3 regions of the Sphingomonas sp. J344 genome follow, and region 3 is predicted to be linked to each of the others. Evidence: predicted binding sites of a transcription regulator. Region 3 holds the regulator's gene; each other region holds the start of a gene.
What was found. The regulator LexA, encoded in region 3, represses DNA repair genes until DNA is damaged. The targets are predictions, from matches to a motif close to GTTCCNCNCTTGTTCT.
Positions count from the first base shown of each region.

Region 1: recA (recombinase RecA) is a predicted target of LexA. The motif match lies at 2,160-2,175, and genes of this name have one in related genera.
Region 2: LRS12_RS08940 (ImuA family protein) is a predicted target of LexA. The motif match lies at 2,658-2,673, and genes of this name have one in related genera.

Region 1 is NZ_JAJONB010000002.1:273,671-278,556, reverse strand. It holds gene LRS12_RS17555 (response regulator) at 1-159, shown strand, start outside; gene LRS12_RS17550 (response regulator) at 200-550, shown strand; gene LRS12_RS17545 (phosphoribosyltransferase) at 555-1,073, opposite strand; gene LRS12_RS17540 (adenosine deaminase) at 1,073-2,083, opposite strand; gene recA (recombinase RecA) at 2,255-3,325, shown strand; gene LRS12_RS17530 (GNAT family N-acetyltransferase) at 3,635-4,099, shown strand; gene LRS12_RS17525 (glutathione S-transferase family protein) at 4,181-4,819, shown strand; gene LRS12_RS17520 (dicarboxylate/amino acid:cation symporter) at 4,845-4,886, shown strand, end outside.
Region 2 is NZ_JAJONB010000001.1:1,757,316-1,762,201, reverse strand. It holds gene LRS12_RS08950 (urea carboxylase-associated family protein) at 1-399, shown strand, start outside; gene LRS12_RS08945 (M3 family metallopeptidase) at 418-2,577, opposite strand; gene LRS12_RS08940 (ImuA family protein) at 2,706-3,458, shown strand; gene LRS12_RS08935 (hypothetical protein) at 3,370-3,729, shown strand; gene LRS12_RS08930 (DNA polymerase Y family protein) at 3,933-4,886, shown strand, end outside.
Region 3 is NZ_JAJONB010000001.1:470,345-475,230, forward strand. It holds gene moaC (cyclic pyranopterin monophosphate synthase MoaC) at 1-308, shown strand, start outside; gene LRS12_RS02375 (PilZ domain-containing protein) at 419-1,327, shown strand; partial or broken gene LRS12_RS02380 (molybdopterin molybdotransferase MoeA) at 1,368-2,551, shown strand; gene lexA (transcriptional repressor LexA) at 2,623-3,291, shown strand; gene LRS12_RS02390 (GFA family protein) at 3,393-3,803, shown strand; gene LRS12_RS02395 (hypothetical protein) at 3,977-4,198, shown strand; gene LRS12_RS19855 (hypothetical protein) at 4,213-4,431, opposite strand; gene LRS12_RS19860 (ComEC/Rec2 family competence protein) at 4,448-4,886, opposite strand, start outside.

The sequences.
Region 1 (4,886 bases), on a different contig from region 3:
CGCAAGAAATACCCCGACCTCAAGATCATCTTCATGTCGGGCTATGCCGAGGAGCAGTTGCGCAAGTCGATCGACATCGACAAGGTCGCATTTCTGCCAAAACCCTTTTCAGTCCAGCAACTTGCGGAACTGGCACGTTCGGTAATGACCGCAAAATAGCACTCGACCGGCGAGCGATAGTGCGGCACATGCTGGCGAAATGAGCGCACCGCAACGCATCCTGATCGTCGAGGACGAACCCCTGATCGCCATGATGATCGAGGATTTCCTCGACATGCTGGGCAAGGAACATGCCGGCACTGCGGAGAGCGTGGCGGCTGCGCTGGAGATCGTCGCGGCAGGCGGCGTCGATGCCGCGATCCTCGACGTCAATCTGGCGGGGGGTGAGCAGAGCTGGCCGATCGCCGATGCGCTCGCAGCGCAGGGCGTGCCCTTCATCCTCGCCACCGGCGGCAGCGGCGACATGGTGGCCGAGGCATATCGCGACCGTCCGGTACTCGCCAAGCCGTTCACCATGGACGCGGTCGAACAGGCGCTCGCCGCGCTCTGATCCTTCAGGCGATGCGGTCGGGTAGTTCGGCGGCGTCGGCTTCGATTGCGGAGTCCGGGGCGACGGCTTCCCAGGGGAAGATGAACCAGTCCTTCGTCACCGACCTGTCGATGGTCCGCGCCGCGTATTCAACGCGCTGATGAGACGTGACATTGTCGAGCAGTGTCGCGAAACGCACGTTCGTCGCATTCGCCCCCGCCGTTGCCAGCCCTTCGCGCAGCCGCCCGATCGTCGCACCGCTGTCGTTGATGTCGTCGATGAACAACAGCCGGGCGCCGTCGCGCGTCCGTTCCGCGAGCCGGGCAAGGGCGGGGGCGGCGAGATCCTCGTTTCGCGCGCTGTAATCGACCGACAGCATCGGGCCGATGATCGCGTGGCTGAGATAGACCGCCGGAATCAGCCCGCCGCGCCCAATGCCGATCAGATAATCGGGCTGCCAGTCCGGATCGGCGCGTACCGCATCGGCCAGTGCCAGCACATCGGCGACAAACTGTTCATGCGGGATCGGGGTGAAGACTGGCATCAGTTCGCCGCCACATAGGCGTCGAGCCGGGCGACGTGCGCCGCCTTCTCCGCCTCGTCGAGGAACGATCCGGTGAAGCTGTTGCGTGCCAGCTGGACGATCTGGTCGCGCTTCAGCCCGCGTGCGGCGGCGACCGCGCGGTAATTGTCGGCGACATAGCCCCCGAAATAGGCCGGATCGTCCGAATTGACCGTCGCGCGCAGCCCTTCCTCCAGCATCCGGTCGAGCGGGTGGTTCGTCATATCGTCGACCACGCAAAGCTTGAGGTTTGACAGCGGGCAGACAGTGAGTGTCATCCCTGTGTCGGCAAGGCGGCGCACCAGCGCCGGGTCCTCCAGGCTGCGATTGCCATGGTCGAGCCGGTCGACGTTGAGCAGGTCGAGCGCCTGCCAGACATAGTCGGGCGGTCCTTCCTCCCCGGCATGTGCGACCCGCTTCAGCCCCATGGCACCTGCCGCCGCGAATACGCGCGCGAATTTTTCGGGCGGGTGGCCGAGTTCGGACGGATCGAGCCCGACCCCCTCAATCCGGTCGAGCCACGGCTCGGCTGTCCTGAGTGTCGCGACTGCCGCCTCCTCGTCGAGATGGCGCAGGAAGCAGAGGATCAGCTTTGAGGTGAGGCCGTGCCGTCCCTCAGCATCGCGCATGGCGCTCAGTAGCCCGTCGGCGACCACCTGAAACGGAATGCCGCGATCGGTATGTGTCTGGGGATCGAAGAAAATTTCGGCATGGACCACGCCATCCGCCGCCGCGCGTCCGAAATAGGCGTCCGCGAGGTCGTAGAAATCCTGCTCGACACGCAGCACGTCCGCGCCGGCATAATAGATGTCGAGGAAGTCCTGGAGGTTGGAAAAGCTGTACGCGGCACGCACCGCCTCCACACTGTCGAACGGGATGGCGACGCGATTGCGCTTCGCCAGCGCGAACATCAGCTCGGGTTCAAGGCTTCCCTCGATATGCAGATGCAGTTCGGCCTTGGGCAGGCCGGCGATGAAGTCAGGAGCGATCATCGGTGGAGGATCGCGCGATTGGAAGGGTAGGGCAAGGTGTTTGGATGCTGCGACGAAAATGAGAACAAAAAAGATCGTTCCGCACTTGTTCCATCGGAACATATGTTGTACGACGCGCTTCAGGCAATGGTTGAACGCAGGCCGCAAAGCCTTTAGCGACGGAGACTTCTCATGGCAGCTTCCCTCAAGGTGATCGACGGAAAGATGGGCATTTCTCCCGACAAGCAGAAGGCGCTCGACGCGGCGCTGGCACAGATCGACCGCGCGTTCGGCAAGGGCAGCGCGATGCGGCTCGGCTCCAAGGAGACGATGCAGGTCGAAGCGATTTCGACCGGCTCGCTCGGGCTCGACATCGCTTTGGGCGTCGGCGGCCTGCCGCGTGGTCGCGTGATCGAGGTCTATGGTCCGGAAAGCTCCGGCAAGACGACGCTTGCCCTGCATGTGATCGCCGAGGCGCAGAAGAATGGCGGCGTCGCCGCGTTCGTCGACGCGGAGCACGCGCTCGACCCGGTCTATGCCAAGAAGCTGGGTGTCAATATCGACGAACTGATCGTATCGCAGCCCGACACCGGCGAGCAGGCGCTCGAGATCGTCGACACCCTGGTGCGTTCGAACGCGATCGACGTACTCGTGGTCGATTCGGTTGCGGCGCTTGTTCCCCGTGCGGAAATCGAAGGCGAAATGGGCGACAGCCACGTCGGCCTTCAGGCGCGCCTGATGTCGCAGTCGCTGCGCAAGCTGACCGGTTCGATCAGTCGCTCGCGCTGCATGGTAATTTTCATCAACCAGCTGCGGATGAAGATCGGCGTGATGTACGGCAATCCGGAGACCACGACCGGCGGCAATGCGCTCAAATTCTACGCTTCGGTTCGCCTCGACATCCGTCGCACCGGCGCGATCAAGGATCGCGACGATGTGATCGGCAACTCCACCCGGGTGAAGGTGGTGAAGAACAAGGTCGCCCCGCCGTTCAAGCAGGTCGAGTTCGACATCATGTATGGCGAGGGGATTTCGAAGATCGGCGAGATTCTCGACCTCGGCGTCAAGGCGGGGCTGGTCGAAAAGGCCGGCGCGTGGTTCAGCTATGACAGCATCCGGATCGGCCAGGGGCGTGAGAATGCCAAGACCTTCCTCAAGGAAAATCCGGACGTTTGCGACAGGCTCGAGCGGGCGATCCGGACCCGTACCGAGCAGGTAGCCGAAGAGATGATGGCCGGCCCGGATGCCGAGGACGACCTCTGATTCCACAGTAAGCGCGGCTAAACAGTCGTTAACCAGTTTCGGGCAGCAATGCCTGTTGCGGGCCGTACCGGATCGACAGGTCGGTGGCGGTCAAGGGACCAGTCTCCCATTGGAAGGCCCGGCGTGGCGTGCGCCGGGCCTTTCCTGTGTCGGGCCCAGTGCTTCATCCCGGATTATGCGCCGCGTGCTCCAGCTCGTGCCGCAGTCGCGCCACATGTGGCTTGGCTCGTTCGGCCGGCTGCGTTCGCAAAGCCGCGCATTCTCACCTTGCGGTTGCAGGCGTGCTGATGTGCGTGGCACACTGGCCGCATGGCCGAGCTCAGCTTTCAGGTACAGGTGCGTCGCGCGGTCGAACGTGATTACCCGGTCTGGGCGGAGATGCTTGCAGCGCTGCATCCGGGGCAATCGCCCGAGGCTTTTCTCGCCGAGATCGGCGAACTGCTCGCGTTACCCGAGCCTTATGTCGCGTTCCTCGCGTTCGACGATGCGGGTCAGGCGTTGGGAATGATCGATGCACGTTTGCGCAATTATGCCGAAGGTGCACCGCGATTCCATGCGGCCTATGTCGAGGATCTCTGGGTCAGCCCGGATGCGCGAGGACGCGGGGTCGCGAGCGCGCTGCTCGCGGCGGTCGAGGACTGGGCGCGGGAGCAAGGGGCTGACTGGCTGGGATCGGATACCTCTCCGGACAATGATGCCAGCCGGGCATGGCACAAGGCTGCGGGTTTTGCCGAGGTCGAGCAGCTCGTCGTGTTCGGCAAGCCGCTCGGCTGACGGTCGGCCGCAGGCCCGATTGCCGCTGGTCATTCTGTCTCAGCCGAGACAGATTCGCGTAAACCAAGGGGGCACCCGTCGATGATTACCGTCCACCATCTCGAAAATTCGCGCTCGCAGCGGGTGCTCTGGCTGCTTGAGGAGCTTGGACTTCCCTATGAAATCCGCCGCTACCGGCGGAACCCGAAGACCATGCTGGCCCCGCCGGAGCTTCGTGCGGTGCATCCACTGGGCAAGTCGCCGGTAATTGTCGACGGTGATCCCGACGACGCCCCGCGCATCGTGGCGGAGACCGGCGCGATCATCGAGTATCTGGTCGAGAAGGCCGACGGTCAGCTCGGCCCGCCTGCGCATCGCGACTCGGCGCTTCGTTACCGGCACTTCATGCATTATGCCGAGGGTTCGCTGATGCCGCCGCTGCTGGTCAAGCTGGTGCTGATGCGCGTGCCAATTTTCGGCAAGGCGGCGCAAAAGCGTATCCAGCCGATGATCGACGTCCATCTCGACTTCGTCGAATCCGAACTGGCGAGCCGTCCCTGGTTCGCGGGCGATGCGATGTCCGCGGCGGATGTGATGATGAGCTTCCCGCTCGAAGCAGCGCGGGCGCGAGGGGGGCTCGATGCCACTCGCCCGGCGACGATCGCGTGGATCGACAAGATCCATGCACGCCCCGCCTATCAGACGGCGCTCGCCAAAGGCGGTCCCTATGCCTATGCCTGAGCGCGCAACAAAATAAGGGGTAAGCATGTCGGGCGCAGAGGCGATTACGGAGGTGCGGCGCGAATCG
Region 2 (4,886 bases), 1.3 Mb from region 3:
AAACTCTATTCGAACCGCAGCAATGTGCTGCTCGAAATCGTCGCGGACGATGTCGGGCGGCACGATTTCCTGCTGACCCCGTGTTCAAAGGACACGTTCCGGATCATCTATGGCGACACCGATCCGCATCGCGGCTGCTTTGGCAACCTCGCCGCCGCGCTCGCGCCCTATGGGGTCGCAGAGGACATGATCCCGACCGCGTTCAACTGTTTCATGAACGTGCCGGTCGACGGACAAACGGGCGAGTTGCGCGTCGACCCGCCGCTGAGCAAGGCGGGGGACCGGATCGTGTTTCGCGCGATGGAGGATCTGGTGATCGGCCTGACCGCCTGTTCGGCACTGCAGTCGAACAACGGGTCGTTCAAGCCGATCGACTGGGAAATAACGCCGCCGGAGTAATCCGGCGGCGCTGTCCGCTCAATTTCCGGTCGGGAAACCGCGGCGCTTGAACAGCGCGTTGACGTCCGTGTCGCGGCCTCGGAACGCCTTGTACGCTTCCTTGCGGTCGGTTTCGTTGCCTGTTTCCAACAGGATCGTGCGGAATTTGTCCGCCACGCCCTTGTCCCAGACATTGCCGCTTTCCTCGAACGCGGCCCAGGTGTCGGCGTCCATCGTCTCCGACCAGAGGTAGCTATAATAGCCAGCCGAATAGGCGTCGGAGGAGAAGAGGTGGTTGAACTGCGGCAGGCGGTGCCGCATCACGATTTCCTTCGGCATGCCCAGAGAAGCGAGCGTGTCGCGTTCGAACGCGTCAGGATCGGTCACCGGGGTGTCGCGATTGTGGAGTTGCATGTCCACGATTGCCGATGAGAGATACTCGACCGTGTCGAACCCCTGGTTGAAGGTCGACGCCTTCTCGATCTTCTCCACCAATGCCGCCGGGATCACTTCGCCCGTCTTGTAATGCTTGGCGAAGCGGTTGAGCACGTCGGGGGTCAGCAGCCAGTTTTCGTTCACCTGGCTGGGATATTCCACGAAGTCGCGCGGCGTGCCGGCAAGGCCCGGATAATAGACGTTGCCGAGCAGGCTGTGCAGCCCGTGACCGAATTCGTGGAACAAAGTCGCGGCGTCGTCGAGGCTGATCAACGTCGGCTCGCCCGCCGCGCCCTTGGTGAAGTTGTTGTTGTTCGACGCCAGCACGATATTGTCGCCGCGCAGCCCCGAACGGCTGCGATAGCTGGTCGCCCATGCGCCCGACCGCTTGCCCGCGCGCGCGAAATTGTCGAGGTAGAAGACGCCGATCGTCTTGCCGAGGCGCTTGACCTCGAACGTCCGCACATCGGCCTGGAACACCGGAATCGTGCCGGTATTTTCCTTGAATTCAAGGTCGTAAAGGCGACCGGCAGCATAGAACATGGCGTTGACCATGTTGTTGAGCTCGAGATACGGCTTCACCTCGCTCTCATCGAGGTCGTATTTCGCCTTGCGAACCTTCTCGGCATAGAAGCGATAGTCCCAGCCTTCGATCTTGATCTTCGGCCCCTTGCCCGCCGCCGCTTCGGCATCGGCAAGCGCCTGCATGTCGGCGACTTCCTGGCGGACGCGCGCGACCGCAGCCGGCCAGACCGACATCATCAGCTTCGTCGCATTCTCCGGCGTTTCGGCCATCGTGTCGTCCATGCGGTAATGGGCATGGGTCTTGAAGCCGAGGATCTTGGCGCGCTCCTGACGCAGCTTCAGGATGTTGGCGATGATCGCGTTGGTGTCGTTCGCACCGCCATTGTCGCCGCGGTTGATATAGGCGTTGTAGACCTTTTCGCGCAGCGCGCGGTTGGTGGCGTACATCAGGAAGGGTTGCATCGACGAACGGGTGTTCTTGACCGCCCACTTCCCCGCCTGCCCGCGCGACTTGGCCTCTTCGGCAAGGCTCGCCTTGAAGCTGTCGGGCAGGCCGGCGAGGTCCGCCTCGCTGTCGATGAGGATCGCGGTTTCCTCATCCGCCAGCACGCGGCGGCTGAATTCGGTATAGGCGACCGACAGCTCACCGTTGATCCGCTTGATCTCCGCCTTCTGCGCCTCGTTGAGCAACGCCCCGGAAGTCACGTAATCGCGATAGGTGCGTTCAAGCAGGCGCATCTGCTGGGCATTGAGGCCGAGCGTCTGGCGCTTGTCGTACAGCGTCTTCACCCGCTGGAACATCTTGGGGTCGAGGCTGAGTTCGGTTGAGAAGGCCGACAGCTTCGGGCTCCACTCGCGCGCGATCTTCTGCACCTCGGGAGTGGCGAGGTTGCTGGTATAGACACCCCAGACAGGGAAGATGCGCGACAGGGCGGTGGTTGCCTTGGCCGGCGCCTCGATCGTGTTGGCAAAGGTCGGCGCCTCGGGATTGTCGCGGACCTTGGCGAAGGCGGCACGTGCCTCGGCCATGCCCTTCTCGAAAGCTGCCGGGAACATCGCCGGGGTCACCTTGTCCCACTGGGGAACGCCGTCGAACGGACCGGGCCATTTGTCGGTCATGGGTGCCGCATCGGGGGCGGCTGCGGTCGGTTGGGCGGGGGCCGCAGTCTGTGCGGCGGCGGGCAGGATCGACAGGATCGAGGCGGTGGCGAGCAGGATCGCGCCGGAAACGGGCTTCATGAACTTCCCCTGGGAGGTGGTGTGATAGGCGGATGATACGGGGCGATCCCCGCTTGGCAAGCTTGACTCGACGAACGGTAAGAACAAAATAGGAACATATTTCCCGAGTCGGAGTCTGTTGTCGGATCATGGCCGATCCCGCCATCATCAGCCAGTTGCGCGAAACATTGAGCGCCATCGAGGGCAGCGGCTTTCGCCGCCGCCCGGTGCTGCCGTTCGGCATGCAGCGGATGGACGCGCGGCTCGCCGATGGCGGATTGCGGCTCGATGCGCTGCACGAGGTGGCGGGAGCGAGCGCGGACCTGACCGACGATGCCGCCGCGACGTTGTTCGTCGCGGGGATCGCGGCGCGCGCCTGGGGACCGGTGCTGTGGGTCATGCGGCGGCGCGACCTGTTTGCGCCCGGCCTCTATCAGGCCGGACTCGCGCCCAAGCGCGTCCTTTATGCCGAGGCGGCGGACGATGACGAACTGCTCGCGATCATGGAAGAAGGGCTGCGTCACCGCGGGCTGGGCGCGGTGGTGGGCGAGGCCCGGCGCGTAGCGATGCCCGCGACCCGGCGGCTCCAGCTGGCGGCGGAGGGCGGGCGCACCATCGCCCTTCTGATGAAGCGCCACCCGCGTCACGGCGGCGACCCGCTTGCCGCGCCATCGGCGGCGGTGACACGCTGGCGGGTCGGCTGCGCGCCGTCCTCGCCGCTCCCGGTCGAGGGCGTCGGGCGCGCGCGCCTGGCAGCTTGCGCTTGCCCGACAAAAGGGGGTGATCCTTTCGATATCCTGGTGGAGGCATGCGATGAAACGGGTCGCTGCGCTCTTCCTGCCCGGCTGGCCGATCGAACGGCTGCGGCAGGCGGAGCGGACCGCACAGCCGCCGCCGCCTGAGGCCGCGCCCGACGTGCAGCTGGACGCGGTGCTAGGCACTTTGGGCGACGCGGCGGCAGCGGAACAGCAACATGCCTGTTCGGTCCCGCGCGGCGGCGGCTGGCGCCCCGGCGCGCGCTGGGCGCGCGACGACATCGCAGCGCTCCCGGCGCATCAGCGACCGTCGAAGCGCGAACTGGGGCGGCGCGAGGAGGCGGCGGGGAACCCGTTTCGCCCGATGCAGTCGGACGAGGTGCGCAGCCAGGTTCCGGCCGGGGGAGTCTCCGATTGAGTTCCTCCCCCAGCGTGCGGGGGGAGGGGGACCATCGCGCAGCGATGGTGGAGGGCCGCGCCGCAGGCGCGGGATGTGCGGCAGCCGACCGCCGCCGCTGCGCGGCGGCCCCTCCACCCTGCCCTGCGGGCGCGGTCCCCCTCCCCGAGCAAGCTCGGGGAGGAATTGCCCCCCTCGTCACCTCCCTCCGCGCCGGCAATCGCGTGCTGGTCGCCGCCGCCTGTCCGCACGCCCGTGCGCTCGGCATCGTTCCTGGCATGGCGGTGACGCAGGCGCGCGCCTACCTGCCCGGCCTCGAAATCCGCCCCGCCGACCCGGAGGGGGACCTTGCCGCGCTCCACCGACTTGCGCTGCTGGCGGCGCGGCGCTGGGCGCCGAGCGTGGCGATCGAGGGGAGCGACACGCTGCTGATCGACCTGACCGGGGTCGCGCATCTCCATGGCGGCGAGGCGCGGATGGCGGCGCGGATTATCCGCCTGCTGGCGCGGCGCGGCCATGCGGGTCGCATCGCGATTGCCGACACGCCGGGGGCGGCCTGGGCGCTGGCGCATTACGCCAGACATGATGCCGTGCTGATCTGTACCCCCGGCCAGCACGCCGGCGCCCTCGCCCCGCTCCCCATCCCCGCGTTGCGCGTCGATCCGGCTGCGGTCGAACTGCTGCGTCGGTTGGGCGTGGAGCTGATCGGGCAGCTTGCCGCGATGCCGCGCGCCCCGCTCGCCCGGCGGTTCGGCGGGGCGCTGGTCACCCGGCTCGAACAGGCGCTGGGCACCCTTCCCGAACCGCTCGATCCCATCGTTCCGCGCGAGGCCATCGCCGTACAGCGCCGTTTCGTCGAGCCGGTCGCGACCGCCGAAGGGATCGCTCACTGGATTGCTGCACTGGTGCCCGAACTCTGCGCCGCACTCGAAGCTGCGGGCCTTGGCGCGCGTGCGGTTGAGCTGGTGGCGGACCGGGTCGATCATGTCCCACAGCGCATCCGCATCGGCCTTGCCCGCGCCAGCCGCGATTGCCTGCACCTGATCCGCCTGATCATGCGGCGGATCGAGGATGTGGAGCCTGGCTATGGCATCGACGCGATCACGCTGCGCATCCGCCGTACCGAACCACTGGCCGCACGCCCGGTCGACGAGCGGCTGGACGAGGAGGCGAAGCCC
Region 3 (4,886 bases):
TCGCGCGGATCGCGGGGATCATGGCGGCGAAAAAGACCAGCGACCTGATCCCGCTGTGTCATCCGCTGGCGCTGAGCAAGGTCACCCTCGACCTGACGCCCGACGATAGCGGCGTCACCGCCACCGCCACGGTCGGCCTGACCGGGCGCACCGGGGTAGAGATGGAGGCGCTGACCGCGGTCACCGTCGCGCTGCTTACCGTGTACGACATGGCCAAGGCACTCGACCGCACGATGGAGATCGGTGCGATCCGGCTGATCGAGAAGCGCGGCGGCAAGTCCGGAGACTGGCGCGCCGATCAGGGTTAACTCGCCCCTTACCGCGCTCGCTCAGCGAATCTTGATGCCCCCCGGCGCATCATTTTTCGGTTCAGTTGTGGGGCGTTATGTCAGGTACGGGGCGGTCAGCCATATTTTCATTGTCGGGCGGGCTTGATCCCGCACAGCCGGGAAGCGCGGAGAATGCGACGCACGGTCGGCTGGTCGGCAGCGACGGCACGCGCGACTGCTTTGTCCACCGCATCACCTCTGCCGGGGCGACGCTCACCGTTACCGGTCCGGTCACCAATGGCGATCGCGGCCGGATCGAACTGCCCTTTGGCGTCAGCGCCGAAGGATCGGTGCTGGGCGACGACCCCTCGGCCTTCACCTTCTGTTTCGACGAACCGATGGACGTGGTCGCGGCGCTCGCCCGCTGCCTCGCCGCCTTGCCAGCCGAACGCCGTCAGATGCCGCGCATCGAGCTGCGCCAGCGGTTGTGCCTGCGGCATGGCGATCAGGTCGATTTCGCCTGGACCCGCAACCTGTCGCCCGCTGGCCTCGGCATCGAAACCCGCGCACCGCTGCGCGTGGGTGAGGCGGTGGAGATCACGCTAGACGGGCTGCGCCCGATCGCGGGCGAAATCCGCTGGACCGAACGCGGCCAGGCGGGGATCGCCTTTGCCGATGAAATTGGCTGGCAGATCCTGATGCCGTGGCTGCGTCAGGTCGCCAACCGGCGTCCGGCGGTGGTGCAAGAGCCGATGGCTGGGACGACATCCCCGCTTGGCGCCGTCAAGAACGCGATCAAGCTCGACGCCGCTACGCATGTCCGCTCGGGCAGCAGCTGGTGGAACGCCCAGATCACCTCGCTGAGCAATGCGCTGGTCGAGTTCGAGAGCGATACCGAATTTGCGCCGCTGTGCGGGCTGTGGCTGTCGCTGCCGCAGATCGGCGGCTGGCCGATCCGGGTGATCGAATGCCATGGCGCACGGCATGTCGCCGAATTCCGCCTGCCGCTGCGCCCGCATGAAATGGCGCGGCTGAGCGAGGCGGCGCGCCCGCGCTGAGCGCTCGACCCGGTCACGCCTCCCGGCTAATCGGGGAGCGATGTCGGGGATGATTTCCGTAACCGAGGCGCAACAGCGCATGTTCGCACTCGCCCAGCCGGTCGCGGCCGAACGCGTGCCGTTGCGCGACGCCGCCGGGCGCTGGGCGGCCGAGCCGGTCACCGCGTTGCGCACGCAGCCCGAACTGCCGCTGTCGGCGATGGATGGCTATGCGATCCGCTTCGCCGACCTGCCCGGCCCGTGGCGGGTGATCGGCGAGAGTGCGGCGGGTCGACCCTTTGCGGGGACCGTCGCGCCGGGTGAGTCGGTCCGCATCTTCACCGGCGCGGCGGTGCCGCAGGGCGCGGACACGATCATGATACAGGAGGAAGCGCGGCGCGAGGGCGATGCGCTGGCGCTGGACGGTGAAGGGCCGCCGCGCGTCGGCGCACATGTCCGCGTCGCCGGGCTCGATTTCGCGACCGGCGACAGGCTGGTCGAAGCGGGTGCACGTCTGACCCCGGCGCGCATCGCGCTCGCCGCCATCGCGGGCCACGCCAACCTGCCCGTCCGTCGCCGCATCCGCGTCGCCATCGCCGCGACGGGGGACGAGCTGCGCGCGCCGGGCCAGCCGCTCGCGACCGGCCAGCTGCCCGAAAGCAACGGCGCAATGCTCGCCGCGATGCTGGCAACGCTCCCGATCGAGCTGATCGACCTCGGCATCCTGCCCGACAGTATCGACGCCCTGACCCACGCCTTCGCCGCGGTCGACGCCGATCTGCTGGTCACCACCGGCGGCGCGTCGGTCGGCGACCATGATTTGGTCCACCCTGCGCTCCAGGCCGCGGGCGCGGCGATCGACTTCTGGAAGGTCGCGATGCGCCCCGGCAAGCCGGTGATGGCCGGTCGGATGCGCGACGCTGCCGTGCTCGGCCTGCCCGGCAACCCCGTATCGGCGCATGTCACCGCCCTGTTGTTCGTGCTGCCCATGGTCGCCCATCTTTCGGGCGCAGCCGATCCGCTGCCCCGCCGCCGCAGCGCGATCCTCGGCGGCCCACTCCCCCGAACGGCCCGCGTGAGGACTATATCCGCGCCGTCCATCGCGACGGCCGCGTTCATCCCGCCGACCGCCAGGACAGCTCGATGCTGCGCATTTTGGCCACGTCCGACTGCCTGATCGTGCGTGCCCCACATGTTCCGGCAGCGGCAGCGGGCGACTCGGTGGAAATCCTCGACATCGGCTGAGTCGCACCCGCTTGACGCCGCGTGGAACAAGGCGTAAACGTTCCACGTCTGTTCTTGATAGGGGACGTCCAATGCTTACGAAGAAGCAGCATGAGCTGATCTGCTTCATCGCCGACCGTCTGGCCGAGACCGGGGTTTCGCCCTCGTTCGAGGAGATGAAGGACGCGCTCGACCTCAAGTCCAAATCGGGCGTGCACCGCCTGATCTCGGCATTGGAGGAGCGCGGCTTCCTGCGCCGCCTGCCCAATCGCGCCCGCGCGCTCGAAGTGGTCAAGATGCCCGAGCGCGGCGAGACGAAGAAGGTCGCGCCGAAGTCGACGGTCGTCGCGATGCCGCGCCCCGCGCCGCAGCCGGCGAACGACGTGATCGAAATCCCGCTGCACGGCCGCATCGCGGCGGGCGTGCCGATCGAGGCGCTGGAAGGGTCCACGATGCTCCCCGTCCCCGCCGCCCTGCTCGGGTCGGGCGATCATTATGCGCTGGAGGTCGCAGGGGACTCGATGGTCGAGGCCGGGATTTTCGACGGCGACTATGCGCTGATTCGGCGTCAGGAAACCGCGCGCGATGGCGAGATCGTGGTCGCACTGATCGACGAGATGGAAGCAACGCTGAAATATTTCCGGAACGAGGGCAGCATGGTCCGCCTCGACCCGGCCAACCGCAGCTACGACCCCCAGCGCTACCGCCCCGATCAGGTGCGCGTGCAGGGCAAGTTGGCCGGACTGCTGCGGCGCTATTGAATGTCTTGACCCATCCCCATCAGGGGAGGGGTTGGGGTGGGGAGTCAGGCAAGAGCGAATACGCCGAGCCACGCGACGTCCAACACCAAAGGAGAGCCAGCGTGACCCTGACCGGTGGATGCCATTGCGGCGCGGTACGTTACGAGATCGACGGCGATCCGCTGCACGGCGGTCAGGCGCTGTGCCACTGCACCGATTGCCGCCGCTGCGCCGGTGCGCCGATGGTCGGCTGGGCGATGTATCCCGAGGACGCGCTGACGGTCACGCAGGGCAACCCGCGCGAATATGCCTCATCCGAAACCGGCCGTCGCTGGTTCTGTCCGACCTGCGGCACCGGGCTATTCTACCGCAATGCCACCAACCTTCCCGGCCTCGTCGACGTTCAGGCATCGACCCTCGACGACCCCGAAGCCGTCCCCGCCGCCGCGCATATCCAGACCGCCGACCGCATCGGCTGGATGAAGGATGCGCATGGCTTGCCGGAATTCGAGCGGTTTCCCGGCGGGGCGTAGGACAGCGACATGGCACGCGCGCCCGCAGATTGGGTTGTGTCGCGGGTCTGCTCGTCACCTTCCTGGCTGGCGCTGTCACCTATGGGTTCATGACCGGGTATCTGCCAGTCCGCCCCTTCGATTCAGATCGTTGGAAGCAGGTAGAGCGAATCGATGATCAGGCGCGCATACACATGATCGAGCATCTGATGTGGAGCGGGAAGCTCGACGGTCTGAACCGCAGCGAACTGGTCGCGCTGTTGGGCGCTCCGTCTAACGCGGGCTACTTCCGCGACCGCGACTATGTTTATTGGCTCGGTAACGAACGGTCGCTGCTTTCCCTCGACTCCGAATGGCTCGTGGTCGATGTCGATGCTGCAGGCCGCGTCTCGCGCTATGAAGTTGTGCGCGATTGAGTTGAGCGTCTCCCTCAATCCTTCGGCGGCATCACCGTCTCCGCCTCTAACCAAGGATGCCGCGCCCCCGCGCGCCGCACCGTCACCACCTGCGGCGTCCGGTCGAACGTGATCGCCACCCCGCCGGTCTCCGACAGCTTCGCGCGGTCCAATTTCAGCCATTTCGGCACGCACCCGCGCGGCAGCCAGCGGTCGGCGACGATGATGTCGACCGACGCACAGAACGCGACCATCTCGCGCCACGGAATCCTATAACCGCTGCGTGTCGCGGCAATCCGCCACTCTCGCCCGCCGCGCATCACCGTGACCATGCACAGGTCCGCACTGCACCGCGCGTCGCGCTGTTCGGCCAGCGCGGGCAGTTCGGCATCCACGCCGCCATTCTCGGCCAGCGTGTCGCGGACATAATCCCCCCGCGCGGTCGCGCAGCAGTGCCAGTTCGCCGCCCGGCATCCGTAGTGCCAGATGCCGCCCGTCGCCTGTGATCAGCAGGTCCGGCATTGGCGTCGCCAGCGCCCACAGCGCTCCCAGCGCGACCGCAATCAGACCCGCCAGTCGCGCCCATGCCCGCCACAGCGCGATCCACAATCCACCTGCGACCATCTGAGCATAGGCTCCCCCCGGCATCGCGGGCAGCATCGCCAGCGCGCCGGGCGCATTGGCCGCTGTATGAGCGATCCACAGCAGC